3 regions of the Paenibacillus sp. S02 genome follow, and region 1 is predicted to be linked to each of the others. Evidence: predicted binding sites of a transcription regulator. Region 1 holds the regulator's gene; each other region holds the start of a gene.
What was found. Region 1 encodes Rex, which represses fermentation and respiration genes when NADH is low (regulators of the CRP and FNR family bind a similar motif). Its sites were predicted from a motif close to TTGTGAAATATTTCACAA; they were not measured.
Positions count from the first base shown of each region.

Region 2: adhE (bifunctional acetaldehyde-CoA/alcohol dehydrogenase) is a predicted target of Rex. The motif match lies at 1,659-1,676, and genes of this name have one in related genera.
Region 3: lpdD (prenylated flavin chaperone LpdD) is a predicted target of Rex. The motif match lies at 1,594-1,611, and genes of this name have one in related genera.

Region 1 is NZ_CP073682.1:3,452,937-3,456,221, forward strand. It holds gene KAI36_RS15210 (cell wall elongation regulator TseB-like domain-containing protein) at 1-246, opposite strand, end outside; gene KAI36_RS15215 (amidohydrolase) at 284-1,585, opposite strand; gene KAI36_RS15220 (redox-sensing transcriptional repressor Rex) at 1,572-2,225, opposite strand; gene dinG (ATP-dependent DNA helicase DinG) at 2,270-3,285, opposite strand, start outside.
Region 2 is NZ_CP073682.1:3,614,633-3,617,917, forward strand. It holds gene adhE (bifunctional acetaldehyde-CoA/alcohol dehydrogenase) at 1-1,583, opposite strand, end outside; gene KAI36_RS16060 (Crp/Fnr family transcriptional regulator) at 1,842-2,558, shown strand; gene KAI36_RS16065 (DODA-type extradiol aromatic ring-opening family dioxygenase) at 2,698-3,285, opposite strand, start outside.
Region 3 is NZ_CP073682.1:4,391,496-4,394,780, forward strand. It holds gene KAI36_RS19500 (DUF4190 domain-containing protein) at 23-394, opposite strand; gene KAI36_RS19505 (hypothetical protein) at 618-1,205, shown strand; gene lpdD (prenylated flavin chaperone LpdD) at 1,218-1,565, opposite strand; gene KAI36_RS19515 (S8 family serine peptidase) at 1,748-3,285, opposite strand, start outside.

The sequences.
Region 1 (3,285 bases):
AACCCACACCATTATATTTTCATTCTGTGCATTTTTCCCTTGAACCACCCAATATACCTGATCCCACACAGACTTCCATGTTTGAGTCGTGCTAACCAGACCACCTGATTGCTTGGCCTTAATGATAGCGGCATTTTCCTCAGCCACCTGGTCTTGAGTAACATAGGAATAATACCAGAAAATGCTGATCAGGATCAGTATCACGGCCAAAATGGCGACCGCTATCCACTTTTTCTTATTTTTCAAACCCGTGCTTCCTCTCTAAGGGGATGTGACACCTGAATTAGCGCGACAGCAGCCCTTCAAAGGCGGCTTGTGCCTCATGTTTGATACGTTCCTCGTCCATAGTCAGGCATTCGCCGTTTTTCACAACCTGACGACCGTCTACCCATACGTGAGCCACGTCTTTGGCGCTTGCAGAGTATACCGCATGGGAAATAAGATCTGTACGCGGCAAGAAATGTGCCTGATTCAGATCCAACGCGATAAAGTCAGCCTTGTTGCCCGCTGCCAACGCTCCTACTTCTTTTAAACCAATCGACTTTGCACCATATTCTGTTGCCAGACGCAGCGCTTCACTTGCAGGAACTGCCGTAGGGTCACCGGATACACCCTTGTGAATAAGTGCCGCCAGACGCATTTCCTCGAACATATCCAGGTTATTATTGCTGGCAGGACCATCCGTTCCGAGAGAAACAGTAACCCCTGCACGCAGCAATTCAGGCACTCTGGCCACACCACTTGCCAGCTTCAAGTTGCTACCAGGATTATGCGAAACCGCTACACCACGTTCAGCCAGTAAAGCTATTTCTTCGTCGTTCAAATGAACGCCATGGGCAACAAGCGAAGGACGGGAGAAAAAGCCAAGCTTATCCAAGTGTGCAACTGGACGCAAACCGTAGTCGCGTACGTTTTGCTCCACTTCGGCGATCGTCTCAGACATGTGCGTATGCAGTGGCAAGTCCAGATCATGCGCAGCTTGTACGAATTTTTCAATAAACGCAGGTGGACATGTGTATGGCGCGTGCGGAGACATCATCGTTGTAATACGCCCGTCTGCTTTACCATGCCAGTTACGCGCAAAAGTCACGGCCTCAGCCAGCTTGATTCGCTGTTCTTCTTCCGAGCATAGTCCAATTGCTCCACGCATCAGACTTGCACGAATACCTGACTCTTCAGCTACACGAGCCACCTGATCCATATGATCGTACATATCCAGGAAGGTCGTTGTTCCACCTTTCAGCATTTCCAGCACAGACAAGGACGTACCCCAGTATACGTCCGTAGATGTAAACTTGGCTTCCATAGGCCACATTTTCTCCTGAAGCCATACTTGAAGTGCCAAGTCATCTCCATGCCCACGCAGCAGAGACATCGCCGCATGACCATGAGTATTAATCAGACCAGGTAAAAACAATAGCCCCTTACCATCGATCGCTTCCGTCTCTTCCTCACCCGCAGGCAAAGTTTCGCCAATATAAGTAATACGGCTATCCTCCACAATCATAAAACCATGGACTACCCCAGCTTCTGATCCATTTACGGCAAAAGAGCCGTTTTTAATCATCCATTTATTCACTGTCATATTGTGTTTCTTCCTTTCCGTCCTCCAAATAATAAGCGAGGCTAAGCAAATCAGTTGTAAAGTCTGTGGCATGAATCCGAATGTTGGCCGGTGCCTTGAGAGTAGTCGGTGCAAAGTTCAGGATCGCTCCAATTCCGCTCTCAATAAGCCTGTCAGCCACGTGCTGTGCTTCAAAATCAGGTACAGTAATAATCCCGATTCGAATGTTTTTTTCTTTCACAGTCGCTTCCAGTTCATCCATCGGTTGAACGACCAATGTATTGATCTTGGTCCCTACCTTATCCGGAAACGCATCAAATACTGCTACAATCTTCATATTGTCTTTTAAATAAGCGTTATAATTCGAAAGGGCTTGCCCCAGATTACCCGCACCGACCAATACGACATTAATTTGCTGGTCGATTTTCAGGATATGGCGTATTTTCTCGATTAGATAAGAAACATCATAACCGATACCCTTCCGACCAAAATCTCCAAAATAGGCGAGATCTTTACGGATTTGGGCCGGGTTCAAATCTAGCCTCTGTCCCAACTCTTGAGAAGAGACCGTAGCCACCTCCCGTTTGTGAAGTGCATTCAGATAACGTAAATATACGGGTAACCTCCGTACGACAGCCTCTGAAATTTTATCTGATTTCATACTTGCTCCCCCTAATTGTAACGAACATACTTAGTGTCCGTCCGTTATGCCTCTGTCTCCGGGGCGGATTGGAGCCATTCGGCGATGCGGGGCACCATTTGCTCCGATGGCATATGCTCCATTTTTGGTCCCGGTAACGAGTACAAAAAGTGCTTTCCGTAATAGGATTCGATCACACGCGTATCGTAAACGATAACGACCCCATGGTCGCTCGCTGTACGTACCAACCGACCAAATCCCTGTTTGAAGCGTATGACCGCTTGTGGTACAGACAGCTTCATAAATGGATTCTTCTTCTGCTGCTGAAGCAGCTCGCTTTTTGCCTCCAGCAACGGGTGGTTCGGCGGTTGAAACGGCAAGCGAACAATGGCCAAACAAGTCAGAGCCTTCCCCGGAATATCGACGCCCTCCCAGAAGCTGCTGGTTCCCAGCAATACAGAAGCTTTGGCTTCCTGAAAACGGCGGGTTAGCTTGCTGCGACTGCCACTGTCCACACCTTGTCCCAGCACAGTAATTTCGCTGGATGCTAAGGCCTCTTTGAGCGGCTCATACACTTGCCGGAGCATCCGATAGGAAGTAAACAGAACGAGCATTCTCCCCCGCGTCGCCTGAGCAGTCGCTCCTAGAGAACTAACGAGCATATCTACAAAGTGTGCATCTCCTACACTGCCCTTCACGCTTGGGAAATCCCGTGGAATGACCAGCAACACCTGATCCCTGTAATTAAAGGGTGACGGGAGCTGCGAAGTCATCAGCCGCTCTTGATCTGCAGCCTCCTGTAAGCCGAGCTGATCGATCATGTACTGAAACGACTTATCTACCGATAAGGTAGCAGACGTCAGAATAATGCTTCTTTTTTTGTCAAAAAACATTTCTTTCAACTGGCGGCTCACATCGACGGGCACCGCATAAAATTGCAATGATTTACTACGGAATTGCCCACTCGCTTCGAGCCAGTATACGGTTGTTTCATCATCGAGTCGGATAAAAAAGCGCAAATTTTCTCGGATCCCCGCCAAATCCTTGAGCAGACCCGTGATATCTGTAATAAGGCTATCCG
Region 2 (3,285 bases), 160 kb from region 1:
GTCGATGGATCTGGCTCTACTTCAGAGAACACTTCGATAGCTACCGGTGTTTGGCGTTGATGCAGATAATGAATAACACGATCCACATATCCCAGTTTTACCATCATAGGGTCCGTGATAATGGCTACACGTGTGATATCAGGCATTTTAGCAAGATACTGTGTCGAATTTTTTTCAAAATAGATTTTGGAAGGTACTTTGAACCATTGCATATTCACCGTCCGTTTCGCCACCCTTTTCACATTAATCAAATTGACTGCCGATACGTTCGACGAAGTCGAGTTACGACCGTACGAACCGCAACCGAGTGTCAACGAAGGAAGGTTGGTGTTGTAAATGTCGCCAATCGCACCATGTGTGGAAGGTGCATTTACAATGATACGTCCTGTTTGCAGACGGTTTGCGAAGCGAGCGATAACGTCCTCATCGTTCGAATGAATAGCGGACGAGTGGCCCATGCCCCCGAATTCCACGACTTCAGCAGCGCGTTGAATACCTTGTTCCGCATTTTTTACTTTATAGCAAGCCAATACAGGACTCAATTTTTCCGCAGACAATGGGAATTTTGTTCCTACCCCTTCAATCTCAGCGACCAAAATTTTAGTTCCTGCTGGTACTGTGATACCACTCATTTCAGCAATTTTCACAGCAGACTGCCCTACGATAGCTGGGTTCACTGCACATTTCTCGACATTCATAGCTCCTTGAGTGAGCTTAGCTGCTTCTTCTTTATTTACAAAATAGCAGCCGTTAGCGATCATCAATTTTTTCACTTGTTCGAAGATTGGCTCTTCGATAATAACCGCTTGCTCGGAAGCACAAATCATACCGTTGTCAAAAGATTTAGAGAGGATGAGATCGTTCACGGCCTGCTTGATGTCTGCTGTTTTTTCAATAAAGCAAGGCACGTTACCTGGGCCTACACCCAGAGCAGGTTTACCGCAGCTATATGCCGCCTTAACCATGCCTGATCCACCAGTTGCCAGAATCAGAGCCACATCCGGGTGATTCATGAGTGAATTTGTCTTATCCATCGATGGAGCTTCAATCCATTGAATACAATCAGCTGGAGCACCATGTTTGACGGCTGCTTCGAGCAAGACGCGGGCTGCTTCCGCACTACACGATTGAGCAGATGGATGGAAACCGAAAATGATTGGGTTACGTGTTTTAATGGCAATCAACGCTTTGAACATCGTAGTCGAAGTTGGGTTTGTCACTGGAGTGATCCCCATGATAATGCCGACTGGCTCTGCTATCTTTTGAAAACTGTCAAAATCATTGTCCTCAATGACACCGACGGTTTTTTCATTTTTGATACTATGATAGACATATTCTGTTGCAAACATGTTTTTGGTGATTTTGTCCTCGTACACACCGCGTCCTGTTTCTTCAACAGCCAACTTCGCCAGGTACATGTGTTTATCCATCCCTGCGAGTGCCATAGCTTGTACGATTTCGTCAATCTGTTCCTGATTCATACTCATGAAAGCTTGCTGTGCCCGGTTCCCCCGGTCAATCAGCGTTTGAATATACTGCTCTGCGCTTTGCTCTTTTTGGATAACCTCGTTTTTAACAGCCATTTCCCTCATCCTCCTGTTATCTCGTGTACTATCTCTTGTTCACGCACTGATCGTAACACAGCTTTTCAAGATATATTGTGATTTTTTTCACAATCTATTTAAAATTTTATTTTATGAAGTGAATTAAATCACAAAGTTTGGAATTCTGCCACTTTTACCCCCTCTTCTTGCCCCAAAAACGCATTGCGCAGGTATATAATGAATTTGAATTGATCAAGTTGCAGATAAAAAACATAGGATACAAAGGGGAAATGGACGATGAGAAACCCTACAAATGTAATGGAAGCCCGCGGCAACACCTGTTGCTTCTCGGAGGCCAGCTTCAACCGGTTGCAAGTGATGATGAAAGATCGAGTTATGCCAGAAAGCTCGCATCTGTTCTGGGAAGGAGATACAGCGGATAAGCTGTTTTATATTAAACGCGGACGCGTGAAAGTAACCAAAACAACGGATGAGGGTAAGGAACTTATTCTATATATGTATCAAAGCGGCGATCTTGTTGGTCAAGCCGATCCATTTTTCGGTACTAAGCATTCTTTTTCTGCTGAGGTTCTGGAAGACAGTGATATTGGCGTAATCGATCATACAGATCTGGAGTTGCTTATTTGCCAGCATTGTGATTTTGCGATTGACTTTATGAAATGGATGGGTTCGCATCATCGCATTACTCAAACTAAGTTCCGCGATTTGATGATGTACGGCAAGCCCGGCGCTTTATGTTCAACACTCATCCGTCTATGTAATACCTATGGTGAGCCTCACGGCGAACATATCCTGATTCATAAGAAAATTACTCATACTGACTTATCAAATATGATCGGTGCGACCCGGGAAAGCGTAAACCGGATGCTTAGTGATCTACGTAAGAAAAATGCAGTTGAATATGATAATGGCATGATTGTTGTCAAGGATTTGGAAATGCTGCAAGGCGTATGTCATTGTGAATTGTGCCCTCGTGAGATTTGCCGGATATAATAAATCGTTTTTTATGTAAAAGGGAGTGTTATAAGCCATTATAGCTTATAACACTCCCTGATTTATTTCCACTCCCCTACTTATACAGAAGCAGTTGCGAAGCATTTTAACACTAGTCCTTCTTCTGGCAACACACTTTTTAAAACTGTAAGCATAGATAACTTAAATTCCCCATCTCATAGCTTCTATGGATGACCTTGGCTTTGTTTGCAGGATTGCCACTCCCCATTGCAATAAACAAGGGTACGAAGTGCTCTGCTCTTGGTACGGCCTGGCGAGCATACGGTGCTTCGCTTTCATAGTGATCCAAAGCCTCTATATCTCTACTTTGCACTTTTTCAATAATCCAATCATCAAAATCTATAGCCCAAGGTTCTGTTTTCGTTTCCCCCCATTTGACGATACGCAGATTATGAACAGTCACTCCACTGCCAATGACCAGAATATCTTGTTCTCCCAGTCCACGCAGCACTTCACCAATGGCATATTGTGCTTTGGGCGAAAGATATGGATTTACTGAGATCTGAACTACCGGAATGTCTGCCTCAGGATACATACGATGCAACAATGTCCATGATCCATGATCCAGTCCCCTCACCCGGTCAGTTTGTACGTCAATGCCCTTTTGTTCATATAATTTTTCCAGCTTATTGGCCAGTTCCACAGAACCATGTGCTGGATATTTCACCGTGTACAGTTCTGGTGGGAAACCGCCAAAATCATAAAT
Region 3 (3,285 bases), 940 kb from region 1:
GACTCAAGCATTCTTCAATTGATTAAATGTCTGAAAAAATATCCGGATCGCCACTGGAGGCCGCTACAATAAAAACAATAACTATAAAAATGATGATCAGTGTATAAATCAGTGTACCGATAATACTACATACCAATCCAGCAATGGCCATACCTCTGCCTTGCTCGCCATGACGGTTAATTTCCTTCAGGGAAAGACTGGACAAAATAATACCCACAATTCCGATAATCAACCCGATATAGGGAATGACCACAGATAAAATCCCGAGCACCATCGAGGCAACAGCTTTACTATTTGTAGGTGGAACTACTGGGGGTGGGTTAAATGGGGCGTTATAATCGTTCGTCTCCTGAAAAGGATCGGAAGATCGAGGCTCCTTGTACAAATCACTCATCTGTTAAATTCAACTCCAATAAGTAAAATAGCAATTATATAAGTTCTAGGGTACCACAATCTTACAAATCAGGACAGTACTTATTTCGATTTTCTTAATTAGAACGTTAAAAAGAAGAAACATAGCGATATTAGCACTTTTTGAGGTAACTGGGCATACAGTATTTTACCTGTTACAGATCAATTGTGCTCCATGAGAGCATCCTGCCAAGGAGGTCGGAGCTATGTTATATCGTTCAACATCCCACAGAAAGCGCTCGCCTCACAAACGTTTAAATGCAAACACACTTAGGATAATATCCACTGCCATGCTGCCATTTTACAAAGCTATTGCAACTCGCCGTGCGTTTGCAGTTCAATGGTCACGAGCTGTCGTTCAGGGCAATTTGGATCGGATGAAATCCCTTCTCTGCTCAGTAGCGCCATTTGCCGCCAAACAAGGCTTAGGCACGAATGGCATCGGCTACTTTATTTCCTTTTTAGCTCAGCCACCGATGCTCTATTATACGAATGGAACGACGATTCCACCGGGGACTGTGCAGTTTACGTTTGAGCCGAGAGTTCATCGCGCCATTGCAAAAGCCGTTTTTCCGCTGTATCGCGAATTGGCACGTAATTCATGTTTTGCTTCTGCCTTAGCCAAAGCGATCAACAGACAAGACCAGCGTGCAGTTCATGTCATGATTCGTAGTTTGATTCCATCCTCTGCGCTGAAATCCGTACAAATTGAGGATGATGGCTTTGCATTGCTTTTTAAGTATCCCTTTAGTAAGTACCCATATCGCAATCTGCTCTTTCGGGAATTCAATTAAGAAGGTATGCTACTAGCGTGCTTGCTTGAGTTCTCCAATGAGCTCTTTTCCCAATTGTATAGCCATATCTGTCAGCACTCGGATTTCGTCCTTGGTTGCATGATCTAAATGTGCCCCGCAGCAAATGGCAAAATTGCCTGCAAACTCTTTTCGCAAGCGAACTGCAATTTCTTCGGTAATATAAAACTCCTTGTGATTTTGCAATTGCACAGTTTGAATCGGCTCGAGTCTGGCCCCTGCTGTAATCGTTCCCAAATGAGGCTGATCACCGCCTGAAATGAGTACAATGATATCTTCCCCCATAAAATAGGCATCCAGCACAAGACGGATACGTCCGCTTTCTTTTTGCAAATGAATCAATAGGATCCTCTCCTGCTAAAAAATATTATTGTGAAACGATTCACTTTTTAGAGTTCTACTCATTGTACCGCTTCTTGAACGGCTCGACAATTAAAAATGGCCCACAGCAGCCTCTATAAACCGGGGCTTGCTGTGGGCCTTCATTGTTATTCTAAAAGAAGCATTTCCTTTCCTACTGGCTGTTAACGGATCGTGATCGTATGCACAGTCTTACCACTTGCGCCGTCATTATCCGTTACCGTTAGCTCTACGGTATATGTTCCAGCTGTGGTGAATTTATGCTTCACCTTGGAACCGACCGCCGTATCGCCATCGCCAAAATTCCAGCTGTAACTGACGATCTCACCGTCTACATCACGGGAAGCTTTGGCGTTAAATTGTACATTTTTGTTCTTCTTGGCTGATTCGTTAGCCTGAATAATGGCTACCGGCTTCTCATTGGATGGATTCGGATCAGGGTTCTGTCCTCCACCATTGGTTACATACAATCTTCCCGGTGCCTCCGTCTCCACTTCATTTCCCGCTGCATCCCTTACCCGGATCACGATGACTCCGCCTTCCAGGTTCAGAGAAGATGAAGTGAAATAAGTACCTTCATAGTGGCCTGACGAAGTTTCATTTAATGGAATATCGTTGCGGCCCAAAGTGGACAGGTTGAAAGGCAGCTCCACATGGAAGGACGCCTCCAAACCGGATGCACTGTCAAAGGATACTTGTACCGGCTGCCCTGGAGTAATACGCACATCCTCAGCAGGGCTAATGTTTTCAAGCTTCGGCAGAGCTGTATCGACATACACCGAGCGCGTAACGCTTGTTTCGTTTTCGGCAAGATCCTTGGCCGTCACCGTAATTTGATTTTCACCTTCGTTGATAAGCAACCGCTTGTTAAAGCTGCCGTCACTTCCAAATTCAGCGGGCTCACCATTAATCGTCAATTCGGTGAGGAACTCGTCATACACGGTACCGACTACACTGACTACACCCGCGTTTGTACGCGCCCCTTCATCAGGCGATGTCAGGATCAGACCCGGTTTAGTCTGATCGAGCGTCACAACCACCGTTTCGGAACGATCCGTTAATTTGCCGTATACCGCTGCTTGAACACTTAGCGGATTAGTACCTGGTTGAAGATCAACCGACAAACTGAACTGGCGATCCTTCACTTTCGTTGTGCCAGCCAGCTCCTTACCGTTAAAGAGCTGAATATCGGCTCCTTCTGCCGGGGAAGTTCCTGTTACGGTAATCGACTCTTCCTGCGTATACGTAGCCTTCGTAGGAGTCGTAATCGTTGGAGCATTCACCGGATATCTGACGATAGCCCGGATCATGTAGTTCCCTTCCTCCTCAGGTGATTGGCTCCATGCGCCACTTACACCTTGCCAGCTGCGAAGTGCATTCGGGCCACTCTCATCTGTAGCAAGACCCGGCGACTGTGTGCCTACAGCAGACTGTGTATATACGATGTAGAAGTCACCTTGAACCGTCACCGGCTCTGGAAGCTGCACTGTCGTCCATTGTGACTCATCCCGCACGGCAGTCCCGTCGAATGGACCAGCCAATAATCGTCCAGGCGCTCCTGCCGTACCGGAGGCGTCATAAACAGAATATTGGAATGCCGTTCCTCCCGGATTCGGGAAGGCAGAGTTCCAGAACAAAAGCGATGCTCCTGTCACTTGAGCCACTTCCGACTCAGGCGTCATTCTGACTGCCCATGAATTGC